One region of the Aerococcus viridans genome, then DNA from elsewhere that is predicted to be linked to it. Evidence: predicted binding sites of a transcription regulator. Region 1 holds the regulator's gene; the other holds the start of a gene.
What was found. The regulator HrcA, encoded in region 1, represses chaperone genes, less so after heat shock. The targets are predictions, from matches to a motif close to TTAGCACTCNNNNNNNNNGAGTGCTAA.
Positions count from the first base shown of each region.

Region 2: a site for HrcA is predicted at 2,106-2,132, ahead of AWM76_RS03370 (ATP-dependent Clp protease ATP-binding subunit). Genes of this name have one in related genera too.

Region 1 covers NZ_CP014164.1:1,176,031-1,183,627, reverse strand. The annotation lists gene upp (uracil phosphoribosyltransferase) at 1-316, shown strand, start outside; gene murA (UDP-N-acetylglucosamine 1-carboxyvinyltransferase) at 413-1,717, shown strand; gene AWM76_RS10415 (DNA-directed RNA polymerase subunit beta) at 1,733-1,924, shown strand; gene truB (tRNA pseudouridine(55) synthase TruB) at 2,175-3,086, shown strand; gene ribF (riboflavin biosynthesis protein RibF) at 3,104-4,051, shown strand; gene AWM76_RS05675 (M20 metallopeptidase family protein) at 4,268-5,455, shown strand; gene hrcA (heat-inducible transcriptional repressor HrcA) at 5,704-6,756, shown strand; gene grpE (nucleotide exchange factor GrpE) at 6,769-7,356, shown strand; gene dnaK (molecular chaperone DnaK) at 7,435-7,597, shown strand, end outside.
Region 2 covers NZ_CP014164.1:688,391-695,987, forward strand. The annotation lists gene AWM76_RS03370 (ATP-dependent Clp protease ATP-binding subunit) at 1-2,055, opposite strand, end outside; gene AWM76_RS03375 (IS1380 family transposase) at 2,342-3,661, opposite strand; gene AWM76_RS03380 (phosphocarrier protein HPr) at 4,060-4,326, shown strand; gene ptsP (phosphoenolpyruvate--protein phosphotransferase) at 4,328-6,061, shown strand; gene AWM76_RS03390 (glycosyltransferase) at 6,273-7,529, shown strand.

The DNA.
Region 1 (7,597 bases):
AACTTTACAACCACAAGAGTACTTCTTCAAAATGCCTCAAGACATTGAAGAACGTGAAGTAATCGTAGTAGATCCAATGTTAGCGACTGGTGGATCTGCCATCATGGCTATTGATTCACTAGTGAAACGTAATGTTAAAGCAGAAAACATCAAATTTGTATGTTTAGTTGCAGCGCCAGAAGGTGTGAAAGCTTTACAAGATGCTTACCCAGAAGTTGATATTTTTGCCGGTGCATTAGATGAGAAGTTAAACGAAGATGGCTACATCTTACCAGGTCTTGGTGACGCTGGTGACCGTCTGTTTGGTACCTTATAATTGTCATCAATTACATGTATATGCTACTCTTGATATACAAAACAAAGCATAAACATTTAAAACAAATAAATTAATATTAGATAGGTGATAATAAAAATGACGGAAAACATGATTGTTAAGGGTGGTCGTAAATTAAAAGGGCATGTAAGGGTTGATGGTGCAAAAAACGCTGTCTTACCTTTATTAGCAGCCACTTTATTAGCAGAACAAGGGAAGAGTCGCATTACCAACGCATCATTACTATCAGATGTATATGTAATGAACGATGTATTGCGTAACTTAAATGCGCAAGTTGATTTCGATGAAGAAAACAACGAAATTATCGTTGACGCTTCTAGTGGTCTAACCACTGAAGCACCATTTGAACTTGTTAGCAAGATGCGTGCTTCGATTGTTGTAATGGGGCCATTATTGTCTCGTTATGGTCACGCTAAATTTGCTATGCCAGGTGGTTGCGCTATTGGTTCGCGTCCAATTGACTTACATGTTAAAGGATTTGAAGCTTTAGGTGCCAAAGTAACAACTACAGCAGGTTATGTTGAAGCAAGCGCTGATAAATTAGTGGGTGCCAACATTTATTTAGACTTCCCAAGTGTTGGGGCAACACAAAATATTATGATGGCTGCTGCATTAGCTGAAGGGACAACAATCATTGAGAACGTTGCTCGCGAACCTGAAATCGTTGATTTAGCCAACTTTATCAATAAAATGGGTGGTCGCGTTCAAGGTGCCGGCACAGATACGATTAAAATCCGTGGGGTTGAAAGCCTTGAAGGAACTGAACATTCTGTCATCCCTGACCGTATTGAAGCAGGAACATTTATGGTAGCTGCAGCCATTACTGAAGGTGATGTCTACATTGAAGACGCGATTTCAGAACACAACCAACCATTGATTTCTAAATTAAAAGAATTAGGTGCGACAATTACTGAAGACGTGTCTGGTGTCCGTGTGCAAGGTTCTACCGTTTTGCATCAAACAAAAGCAAGAACTTTGCCATATCCTGGTTTCCCGACTGATATTCAATCACCATTTACAGTTGCCCAAGTTTTAGCAGAAGGTACTTCAGAAATGGAAGAAACTGTTTTTGAAAATCGCTTTATGCACTTAGAAGAATTGCGTAGAATGAACGCTAACTTTAATATTAACGGCAATACAGCTATTATGAACGGTCCTGCTAAGTTGCAAGGGGCAGCAGTAGCTGCTTCTGATTTACGTTCAGCAGCAGCCTTAATTTTGGCTGGTTTGAAGGCTGAAGGGATGACCAAAGTGTCTGAATTGAAATACTTAGACCGTGGTTACCACTCATTCGACAAGAAATTACAAGCCTTAGGCGCAAATGTACTTCGCGTGGATGTGGATGGTAAAACAGACGCAGAGCTTGCTAGTTTACTAGATTAGAATGGTCGTGACTTTATGAAATATTATCATCAATATATCAACCACCCATGGAAGAAGATTTTATTTTGGGGATTACTGTTAGTGATTGTGGGCTTCCTACTATTCATTATCGGTGGTTTGATTGGATACAGCATATCGTCTGACCAATCAGCCTTCAATTTCTTAAACCCGGCTAGCTGGAACCATGTCTTCTCATTTATACGTTAACATGACTATAAGCAATTTGAGGGGTGATTCTGTTATCACCTCTTTTTTTATATGAAAATGACAAGTGGATAGTCAAGCTAACTAGCAACAGGTGTTTACTTTCGTAGCCAACTACTGGTTGACGAGGTCTTTTTTAAGATCGCCTTATTTTTGGACTAGGATTTTTCAGGTTCAAATAATGATTCGCCACAATTTGAATCAGTTTTTTAGTGGGTCATATGTTACAATATGCTAGATATGAGGTGAGTTTATGGATGGCATTTTGCCTTTATGGAAAGAACGTGGCATGACGAGTCACGACTGTGTATTTAAAGTAAGAAAGATTTTAAAAATGAAGAAAGTTGGCCATACAGGGACTTTAGACCCTAATGTTGATGGGGTTTTACCGATTTGTTTAGGTAAGGGGACCAAATTGGTTGAATTGTTGATGGACAAAACCAAAGTTTATACTGGCGAAATTACACTAGGATTTGCAACGACAACTGAAGATTTAGACGGTGAAGTGATTGCTGAAGAATCTTTAGCCAATCCTTTTAAAGATGACCAGATTCAAGCATTGATGCATGAATTAACAGGTCATATCATCCAAATACCGCCCATGTATTCGGCGATTAAAGTCAAAGGGAAACGCCTGTATGAGTATGCCCGTGAAGGCCTTGAGGTTGAACGACCTGAACACCCGGTATTTGTCCACGACTTCAAGTTAGTGGGTCCATCTCGTTTTGAGGACGGCAAGCAAGTTTTTGCTTTTGAGGTGGTTTGTGGCAAAGGGACCTATGTCCGCACTTTAGCCAGCGACTTAGGGCGAAAACTAGGGGTACCAGCGACGATGACTAGCCTAACTCGGGACGGATCAACCCCTTTTTCAAGGGAAGATTGTCTGACCCTATCACAATTAGCAGAGGCAGTTGAAGCTGAGGATTATACTTGGTTGGTGCCAGTTGAATCGGCCTTAACAGCCTATCCAGTTTGGCAGGTTCCGGCTGAGGACAGCCACTTAGTGAAATTGGTGGAAAATGGGTCAGTCCTAGAATTAGCGACGTTACCGGCTGATTTAAGAGGTCAATTACCGGTGACGGCTTATATCGACAGCAAGTTAAAGGCGCTTTATGATGTCCATCCAAATAAAGATGGTAAAATAAAACCAAGTAAAATGTTTTAAAGATTGGACGATACTAAATGAAAACAATAAATTTACACCATCCTTTTGAACAATCAACGATCTATGGGGGCGATGTTGTCCTAGCCTTGGGTTTTTTTGATGGGGTCCATAGAGGTCACCAGGCGGTTATTCAAGCTGCTCGTGATGAGGCTGACCGTTTGCAATTACCACTAGCTGTGATGACTTTCAATATGGCACCAAGGATCATGTACCAACAAATCCATCCTGAAGGGGTGACTTATTTAACTACTTTAGCCGAGAAAGAACGATTAATGACACAACTTGGGGTGGATTACCTTTATGTCACGCAATTAACGTCATCATTCGCAGCCTTGAAACCGCAAGAATTTGTGGACCAATATATGGTAGGTTTGCATGCCAAATCGGTTGTAGCGGGTTTTGACTATACCTACGGCAAAAAGGACATCGCCAACATGCGGACCTTAGCTAGCCATGCAGCTGGTCGTTTTAACATTATTGAAGTGAATAAATTATCGGAAGATACCAGCAAGGTGGGGTCAACTGAAATTCGCCATGACTTGAATACTGGTCAAATTGACAAAGCTAACCAACAACTGGGCTATATCTATTCAATCGACGGGATCGTTGTTCATGGAGAAAAACGCGGCCGTGAGCTAGGGTATCCAACAGCTAATTTAATGGTTGCAGCAGAATCATTGATTCCAGTTGAGGGTGTCTACGTGGTTGAGATGTTGTTGAATGGGCAAGTCTACCCAGGTGTTGCTTCAATTGGGACTAATATTACCTTCGGGGAAAACCGCAAGCGTACAGTAGAAATCCATCTTTTAGATTTTAAAGGGGAAATCTACGGTGAATACGTAACGGTTTATTGGCATAAATACCTTAGACCTGAACTTAAATTTGATGGAATTGAAGGGTTGATTAAACAAATGGATCAGGATGCGGTTGATGCTGAAAATTATTTAGAAAGTTTGCAAAAATAGTATTTTTGCAAAATATGTAAAATATGACTTTGAAATGAGCGCTAGGGATTTGTCTTTGGCGTTTTTTTTGACAAAAAGTGTGCAAGTACAATCAAGAAAATGGGAAGCGTTGATATAAAAGGTTTTTAGTTAATCGTTTTTATAGATTCGATCAGACAATTTTTAGAATAGTAGTAGAATGGAATAGGAAATAAAAAATATTGGAGGAATGTCAAAATGGCATATTTGGATCGTGCTAAAGAAATTTTTGATGATGCAGTAAAGGTTCGTCGTCATTTACACGAAAACCCTGAAGTTGGTTTCGAATTACCAAAAACAACTAAACTTGTGAAATCAAAACTTGATGAGTTTGGAATTGCATACGAAAACGTAGGTGATACATACGGAATTACAGGTACATTGGGTGATTCTGCTAAGGGTAAAACTTTATTGTTACGTGCAGACATGGATGCTTTAGCCATTACCGAAAAATCTCAATCAGCATGTACATCTAAAAATGAAAATGGACACTTATGTGGTCATGACATGCACACCACTATTTTACTAATGGTTTTAAAAATGTTGAAAGAAAACGAAAACCAATTAGAAGGTCAAATCAAATTCTTATTCCAACCAGCAGAAGAAACTTTAAATGGTGGACGTGTAATGGTTGAAGAAGGTATTTTAGAAAGCCCAGTACCAGACGCTGGTATGGCATTGCATATGTGGCCAAATGGTGACAAAGTGGACGTTGAGATCCACAAAAAAGAGGCTTTAGCATCTGCTTTAAACTTTCGTATCACTATTAAAGGTGTAGGTGCTCATGGTGCAATGCCAAACAACGGTATCGATCCAGTCTTTGTGGCTAGCCAAATCATTAATGGTGCGAATGGCATTTTAGCTCGAGAATTACCATCTAACAAGGGTGCGTCATTATCTATGGGTTACATCAATGCGCCAGGTGGTGCCATCAACGTGATTCCTGATAAAGTAGTCTTAGAAGGAACTTCTCGTTCATTATTCCCAGAATCAGCAGAACACGTTTCAAAACGTTTACCAGAAATCGTTGAACATATTGGTAAAGCATTCCGTGCTGAAACTGAATATGAAGTATTGGCTGACTGTCCGTCATTAATCAACTCTGAAGAAATGGCTGAACAAGTGATGGCTTCTGCTAAAGAAGCTTTAGATGATAAATATGACGTGGTGAACGTACCACCATACTTAGCTTCTGAAGACTACGCACACATTGCTAGCAAATTGCCAGAATCAACATACTTCTTCATTGGTTGTCCATTACCAGATGACAATGGCGAAGTATACCCTGTTCACCACCCATTAGTACAATTCAACGAAGAAGCATTAATTGTTGGATCTGCTACCTTAGCAACATCAGCAACTAACTGGTTACGTGACAACAAATAAGGGTATCGAAAAATTATGCCAATCGAAAGGGCACCGCACTATTACAAATAGTTTGGTGTCTTTTTTTATAGAATTATTGTGTAAAATAGCCAACCTAACCAGTTCCAAAAGCTTGAAATCTTGAATGAAGATTCAAAAGTCAAAAAAAGTCAAAAAAAAGTTTGACTATTCTTGACAAAAGAAATGATAGGTGCTATATTATAGACATGTTAGCAGTCAGAGTTGTTAAGTGCTAATGAGGTGATAAGATGTTAACAAAACGACAAAGTTTAATTTTACAGGCGGTAATTGATCATTATTCAAAACATCAATTACCAGTCGGTTCGAAAACTTTATCTCAACATCAAGAAATAAACGCAAGTTCTGCTACAATACGTAATGAATTAGCCAGACTTGAAGATTTATCCTTGATTTCCAAAACCCATTCATCATCTGGACGAGTGCCAGCTGAGGCGGGTTATCGTTACTATATTAATCACATCATGCCATATTATGGCGGATTGATTGATTTAGAGCTCGAGGAAGAGGAAGATGCTTTACTTAGAGAGATATTCCACGATCCTTATAACGATTTGAGTCAAGTGATTCGAAAAACGGCTGCGACTTTAGCCTCGCTTTCAGAAAGCGCCGTTATTTCGATGGGGCCAGATATTACAAGGCAACGATTGGCCAATTTTCAAGTATTGTCTTTAACCGCTGACCAAGCAATGGTCATATTGGTGACGGATAAAGGTGTCATTCGCAATCAAATTGTGACATTCAACGAGGTGGTTACACCGGAATTGATTGAGGGTATTGCAGTGATTATGAATCAAGAACTTGTGGGCCTTGAGCTTGCAACGGTGATTGAAAGGCTGCAAACACACTATTTAAAAGATATTGAGCAAATGAACCGGTCTGATGAAGACAGTAATCTTTTGATTCACCGGTTTATGAATCAATTCAATAGTGATAGCATGAGGGTAAATGGTCAAAATTATTTATTTTCTTCATTAGCTGATTCAGCTAATGGGACTAGTATTGCACAATTAAGTCAATTACTAGAGGACCAATCAGTGATTACTTCACTGATTAATACCACAGACCAAGGTATCCAAGTGAGGGTGGGTAAGGAACTTAAAGATCCGACATTGGAGAATATGAGTTTAATGTCTACTAGCATGGGTACTGTAAAATCAGGTAAGTTAATCACTTTTGCGGTACTCGGTCCGGAAAGTATGTCCTACATTCGTATGGCGCAGCTTTTCCAAAGTATTTCAAAAGAAATGGTTAGATACCTGGACAATTATTATAAATCTTAGGAGGTCTATCAATTGACAAAAATGGACGACAAACAACAAGATTTAAATGTTGATGAAGAAATCAATGAAGAAATCAATGAAGAAATCAATGAAGAAGTCAATGAAACTGACGTTCAAGACGAGCAAGTTGAAACAGTAACTGAAGAAGATAGCGAATTAGCCTCTCTTCAAGCTGAATTAGCGGCTAAAGATGACCAAATTATGCGTCTATCTGCTGAAATTCAAAACATGCACCGTCGTAACCAAAATGAACGTGAAGCTGCTTCAAAGTATCGATCTCAGAATTTAGCTAAGAGTATTTTACCAGCTATCGATAACTTGGAACGCGCTTTAGAATTAGCTAAGGATGATGAGTCATCTCAGCAATTAGTGAAAGGTATCGAAATGGTACACGCAAGCTTATTACAAGCTTTATCAGAGGAAGGTGTTGAAGTCATTGACCCTAAAGGTGAAATCTTCGATCCAAACTTCCACCAATCTGTGAGTGCGGTACCGGCTGAAGAAGGACAGCAAGCTGAAGAAGTAGTGGCTGTTTTCCAAAAAGGGTATGTATTAAAAGATCGTGTACTAAGACCTGCGATGGTTTCTATTGCACAATAATTCATTTAACATATATTATAACCACAGATAAATTCATTTAAATTGATAGATTAATTAAAAAAGGAGACGTGTTTTATTATGGCAAAAATTATCGGAATTGACTTAGGTACTACTAACTCTGCAGTTTCTGTATTAGAAGGTGGCGAACCTAAAATTATCCCTAACCCAGAAGGTAACCGTACAACACCTTCAGTTGTTTCATTCAAGAATGGCGAACGCCAAGTTGGTGAGGTAGCAAAAC
Region 2 (7,597 bases), 490 kb from region 1:
GACACGTCTTAATGGGCGAGCACCAAGTTTTGGATCATAGCCAAGTTCAACTAACCGTTCTTTGACCTTGTCATCAACATTTACGTGGATATCTTGGTTGGCTAGTAAGTTGTTCATATTGTCTAATAGTAGGTCAACAATCACAATCAATTCTGCTTTAGTTAGTGGTTGGAATTCAATGATGGCATCGAAACGGTTCAAGAATTCAGGTTTAAAGTAGTCACCAATCTTGTTCATGACACTTTGTTGTTTACCTTGTTTGCTTGCGCCAAACCCAACACTTGCTTCCACGCCGTCTGAACCGGCGTTTGATGTCATGATGATTAAGGTATCTTTAAAGGATACAGTGCGACCTTGGGCGTCCGTTAAACGACCGTCTTCCATGATTTGTAGGAAGATATTTAAGACGTCTGGATGGGCTTTTTCAATTTCATCTAATAGGATGATTGAGTATGGTTGACGACGTACTTGCTCTGTTAATTGGCCAGCTTCATCGTAGCCTACGTATCCTGGAGGTGAACCAATTAATTTAGACACGGCATGTTTTTCCATGTATTCAGACATATCAAAGCGGACTAAGGCTTCGCGACGACCAAATAATTGAATGGCCAATTGACGTGCTAATTCGGTTTTACCGACACCAGTCGGGCCGACGAACAGGAAAGAACCGATTGGACGGTCTTGACGGCTTAAACCAACCCGGTTACGACGGATAGCTTTGGCAATGTGTTCTACAGCATCGTCTTGACCAATGACGTGTTGCTTCAAGTTTTCGTCTAGGTTGATTAGTTGGTTTTGCTCAGATTCTTGCAAGTCTGAAACAGGAATACCGGTTTTTGTTTCGATAATCGCTTGGATGTCGCTAGCAGTAACCGTTGGGGTCTTTTCAGTCACATTTTGGTTGCTATCATACATGCCTTGGTATTTATTTAATTGGTCACGGTAGTAGGCTGCTTTTTCATAATCTTCAGCTTCTGTGGCCATTTCTTTCAGTCTGGTTAATTCGTCAATTTGATTCTTCAACGATTCACGGTCTAAGAATGGAATGGTTAAATTCTTTTTAGAACCTGATTCATCTAATAGGTCAATCGCTTTATCTGGTAATTGACGGTCCGTGATATAACGGTCTGATAAGCGCACAGTTGCTTCAATGGCTTCATCACTATATTTCACGTTATGGAATCCTTCGTATTTTTCTTGAATACCTTTGATAATTTCCAGGGTTTCTTCTACAGAAGGTTCAGCTACCATGACTTGTTGTAGACGACGAGCTAGGGCGCCATCTTTTTCGATTTTTCTAAATTCACTTAAGGTTGTTGCACCCACTAATTGGAGTTCACCGCGGGCTAAAGCCGGTTTTAAGATATTACCAGCGTCTAGTGAACCACCTTCAGTTGAACCAGCGCCGACAATTTCATGGATTTCATCTATAAATAGAATGATGTTTTTATTTTCGCGGACTTCATTCATTAATTGTTGCATTTTTTCTTCGAATTGGCCGCGGATACCAGTACCTTGAACAAGTGAAGCGACATCTAATTGGATGACTTCTTTGTTGCGTAATTTTTCTGGTACAGCGTGCTCAACAATTTTTTGGGCTAGGCCTTCGACAACGGCTGTTTTACCGACACCCGGTTCACCAATTAGAACAGGATTGTTTTTTGTACGACGGTTCAGGATTTCAATCACTCGGATAATTTCATCGTCTCGACCGATAATTGGGTCGATCAAACCAGCCTTGGCTTGGTCAGTCAAGTTGGTTCCGTAATTGCCTAAGATAGAATCGTCATTGTTGCCACCTTTGCCAGGTTGAGCTTGGGCTTTATTTTGCGAATTTCCAGAAAAGCCTTGTTGTTGCATTTGACGTAATAGGTCATCAAAGCTGTAGCCGCCAAAGGGGTTATTACTATTATTGTTATTTAATTTATTTGTTTGTTTACCTTGAGATAGCTGTGAGTAGCATGTTTGGCAGAGGTTTACCGCTTCACGTCGTCCATTCACATTTGCGTATACATGAATGACAGCGTCGCGTTCGCCACAGTTTTGACATAACATATAAGCACTTCCTTTATTTAATGCTAGAGCGATTGCCTGCAATTTTTATATTCGCAGCATATAAATATAACTGCTAATATCTATACCTGAATAATTCATAGCTCTAAATTTAAGCTATTTTTTTGAACAAAGTGCCTATATTTAAATTAGGCAGATACATTCTTCCAAAATAATGTGTTTTCGAACAGGATATATACGGAAGAAGGCTGTAATAAAAATTATTTGTCTATTTAAGGGCAGACTGACCCCTTGGAAAAATAGGTTAAAAATTTTTACGATAACTAGCCTAAATCCATTGCCTAGATCGCCGTAGGCGTTCAAAAACCTTATAAAATTCAGTTTGATACACATGATAACTCGACAGTTTGAGATAGACTTGTCTACCTGTTTTAACGAGTTTTCCGGCAACTTTAAGCAATGTCAATCGTATAGAATGAATCGTCATCCCCCGATTGACTTGTTCAAATCCAATGGTCTTTAAAAAATTGACGAGGTTGTAAGCCAGGACACTGATCATCATTCTGACATGATTTTCCAGGAAACGCGGACTATCTGTTTTGTCAAAATAAAAGCCTGATTTCGCTTCTTTGATGAAATTTTCCATTGTTCCACGCTTGCCGTAAAGAGAGAATATGACTTCAGGCGAGACATTATCGGATAGATTCGTCACAATGAATGCGTGGTGAAAAAGAAGCTCTCCTGCTTCACGGATTGATCGAATACAAACGCGACGGGGTTTTGACCAGGATTGTGCTTGATAAGGGAGTGAAAAATACTGTATTTCTCGGTCTTCCCATTTTTTATTATCCCCATAAAGAACAGAGTGTTCAGCTAACTGACTTAACCTCCGATTGCTCTTTAATCGGATAACGTACTGGCTTTCAGTTGCTTCACAAGATTCATACACCTCTGGTGTGGCGAAGCCGCTGTCACCCCGAACCAATATCTCGGTATGAGGTAACGTGCTCTTGTAGTGGTGTAACAGCGGGTCGATAAAGGCTTTTACCCCTTTAGACGTGTACTGATTGCCTGAACGCAGTTCAGCTTTTAGGAAATCTCCGGTCAATCCGTCAAATGCAACTAATGGGTGATAGCCGTAGGTTTGATAATGGGCATTATAATCTGTTTGTTCTTGGCGTCCAAAGGTATCCGAATGTGTGGAATCGACATCAATGATTAACTCGGTGTCATTGCGAATCAAACGCGCTTTATCAATCAGCGACTGATTTAATGCTTGGAGTTGATCCATGTTCTCCTCGGTGAAACGATCTAAAAACCGAGAGATTGACGATTGTGAGGCCAACTCTTTTTTACCGAGTACAGCTTGAAAGACTGGATCCTGTCTTAATAGATTAGCTGATGAGTCTGCCGAGTACCCAGCAATTAACTGCATAATGAGTTGTTCTAATATCGCTAAGTTATCATGTGTGAAGTAAACACGTTTGTCTTTAATATGGAGCCACTGTTTAGCTACGTGTGAAAAGTCGAAGGTATTCATCACCTCTTTAACTAAGACCAAACCCGAATCACTCGATAAGCGACCACCTGTATGTGAAATAGTCAAATTTGAATTGAATTTTACCTGGTTTTTGTGTAAGCTAGTCATGAGAAGAACTCCTTTCTTTTGGTTGGTTTCGACACCTTTACCATATCAGAATGGGGTTCTTTTTGCATCACTTAACAGGTGAAAATGAAAAAGTAAATGAAGACTGCCGTTAGGCAGTTTCAGACGGTTTGAAGTCAAAGTATGAATTATTCAGGTCTATATTATACTCTGACCAATTTTGACTTTCAACCAAAAAGCTTAAACAAAAATTATTCCTGTAGTATTCAAGGGAAAAACCTTGTGGAAACGCTATTTTTTTGGTAAATTATTAATGAAAGAGTTTTCTAGTTATGGTATAGTCTAATTTGTGACATTTTACTTTTCAAATAGATAAGCTATAATAACTCTTGCCTATTTATAAAGGTATGAATAAAACATTTAAAAGGAGATTTTTGATTATGCAAAAACAAGAATTTAACATTACAGCTGAAACTGGTATCCACGCACGTCCTGCAACTTTATTGGTGCAATCTGCAAGCAAGTTCAACTCAGATATTAACTTAGAATACAAAGGTAAATCTGTAAACTTGAAATCTATCATGGGCGTAATGTCTTTAGGTGTAGGTCAAGGTTCTGACGTTGTAATCACTGCTGAAGGTGATGACGAAGAAGAAGCAATCCAAACAATTGCTGAAACTATGAAAAACGAAGGGTTATCAGAATAATATGACTAAACTAACAGGAATCGCGGCTAGTGATGGCGTTGCCATCGCTAAAGCGTTCTTAGTTGAAGAACCTGATTTAAGTTTTGAAATTTCAAAATCTAACGATTCACAACAAGAAAAAGAACGCTTAGCAAAAGCTATAGCTGACTCAAAAGTAGAAATCGAAAAAATTAAAGCGGTTGCATCTAAAGCCTTGTCAGAAGAGGAAGCGCAAGTCTTTGACGCGCATTTAATGGTCCTTGAAGATCCGGAATTGCAACAAGCTTACACGCAAAAAATTGAAGATGAAACATTGAACGCGCAATCTGCAGTTCGTCAAACAGCTGATTTCTACATCGAAATCTTCAAAGGTATGGAAGACAATCCTTATATGCAAGAACGTGCAGCTGACATCAAAGATGTTACTGACCGTTTAGTAGCGCATTTATTAGGTGTTAAAATTCCTGACCTTTCAACTATCGATGAAGAAGTAGTTGTGGTGGCTTATGACTTAACGCCAAGTGATACAGCACAATTAAATCGCCAATTTGTTAAAGGTTTTGCGACTGATATCGGTGGACGTACGTCACATTCAGCAATCATGTCTCGTTCATTAGAAATTGCTGCTGTTGTAGGGACTGGTAATGTTTCTAAAGAGATCAATGACGGTGACATTGTCATTGTTGATGGTTTAAATGGTGATGTTATTGTAAATCCTGATGACGCAACCATCGCAGAATACGAAAAAATTGCTGCCGACTTCTTAGCTCGTAAAGCTGAGTGGGAAAAACTTAAAGACGCTGAGACTTTAACTAAAGACGGCAAGAAATTCGAAATCGCTGCCAACATCGGTACGCCAAAAGACTTAGAAGGTGTACACTCAAACGGTGCTGAAGCAATTGGTTTATACCGTACTGAGTTCTTATACATGGATTCAGACGAAATGCCAACTGAAGATGAGCAATTCGAATCTTACAAAGTTGTTTTAGAAGGAATGAATGGTCATCCAGTCGTTGTTCGTACAATGGACATCGGTGGGGACAAACACTTACCTTACTTACAATTACCAGAAGAAATGAACCCATTCTTAGGTTATCGTGCAATCCGTATCGGATTAAACCAACCTGAATTATTACGTGTACAATTACGTGCCTTATTACGTGCGTCTGTATACGGTTCATTACGCATCATGTTCCCAATGATTTCTAATTTACCTGAATTCCGCGCTGCGAAAGCGATTTACGAGGAAGAAAAAGCTAAATTAGAAGCAGAAGGTGTTGAAGTTGCGGATGACATCCAAGTGGGTATCATGATTGAAATCCCAGCAGCTGCTGTGATTGCTGATCAATTCGCTAAAGAAGTGGACTTCTTCTCTATCGGTACTAACGACTTAATCCAATATACAATGGCGGCTGACCGTATGAACGAACACGTTTCATACCTATACCAACCATTTAATCCATCTGTATTACGATTAATTAAAAACGTTATCGATGCGAGTCATAAAGAAGGTAAATGGACTGGTATGTGTGGTGAAGTGGCCGGTGAACCAATGGCTGCCCCATTATTAGTAGGTATGGGCTTAGATGAATTCTCTATGTCTGCATCTTCTGTACTGAAAATCAGATCATTAATTTCTAAATTAGATTCAAACGAAATGGCTGAATTAGCCAACAAAGTGGTTACAGAAGCAACTTCTTCAGACGAAGCTGAAGCTTTAATTAAAGCAGCAGTTCCTGAATTAGCTGACCTATAATCATTTCAAATAAACAGACTGAAAACCTCACTGAGATCATGGATCTTGATGGGGTTTTCTCTTTGTCTAAATGAAAATGTCACACAAAGATATTCCTTATCGTATTCTTTACAATTAAGTTGCCGTCAGGTGATTTTTTAATCACAATTTTTCTGTTATGATAGGATATATGACAGAATTAAAACAAAAAGGGCATCTAAGGAGTGTTTAGATGAATATCGCGGTCTTTACCGATACCTACTTTCCACAAGTAAGTGGGGTCGCTACCTCAATTCAAACATTAAAAGAAACGTTTGAGGATAATGGACATCAAGTATATATTTTTACGACATCTGATCCAAAGGCAGAAATGGAAGACCATGTCTTTCGCTATGAATCAGTTCCTTTTCTATTCTTCAAGGATAGACGAGTGGCGATTCCTTCTTTTGCGTCTATTTATCGTAAATGCAAAGAGTTAGCAATCGATATTGTCCATACCCAAACGGAGTTCTCTATGGGGTTGATGGGGGTAAGCGTAGCACGCTATATGAGGATTCCGCTAGTGCACACTTATCACACTTGGTATGAAAAATACCTTCATTATATTTTAAATGGCAAATTAATTTCTCGAAAAACGGTCGTTCATTTGTCTAAACTTTTCTGTGATCAAGCTGATTTAGTCATTTCACCTAGCGAGCAGATGAAAGATGTTTTAAGAGACTATCAAATTCAAAAACCTATTCATGTCTTGGCAACCGGGGTAAAGTTACCTAAGGAAATTGACCAAGATGTCTTAATCAACTTTAGACAAAGCTGGGGTATTGCACAAGATGAGTATTTACTATTATCGATTAACCGTATTGCTGAAGAAAAAAACTTAATCGCGATTATCGAGCAATTTCCTCAGGTGCTGACGGATATTCCAAATGCTAAGTTGTTACTTGCAGGGGACGGGCCACAGTTAGAAGAGTTAAAAGCTTTAACAGCTAAACTCAATTTGATGGATAAAATCATTTTCCCAGGCTTTGTATCTCATGACCAAGTCAATGTCTTGTACCAAGCGGCGGATGTTTATGTGAACTTATCGACTTCGGAGACGCAGGGCTTAACATTTATTGAAGCCATCACCAACCATCTACCGGTGATCGCCATGAAGACGCCTTACCTAGCGGCCCTTGAAGATATTGCACCGTTCGGTCATTTACTAACGGAAGTGACAGATTTTCCCAAATCTGTGAAGGCTATTGAAACGGCGCAATCTTCATTAACAGAAGGTTTAGCACCATTGATTTACCATGTGTCGGCGGATGCTTTCTATGAGGACTTGTACCATATTTACCAGTACATGATTGAATTGCAGTCAGAGAAACCTAGAAATCTAATTGGACGAAGTGTTTATCTATCTTCTTCTTTTGCAGAACTGCATAGGCCCTTGAAGTGGACTAGTAAGTACTTTCCGTCCTTCTATATTCGCAGAAAAGACGAATAGTCAGTATGAATATGGGGCGTCATTTTTCAATGAGAAGGCTTTGCTGAAATTAATTCATTTCTCATGCA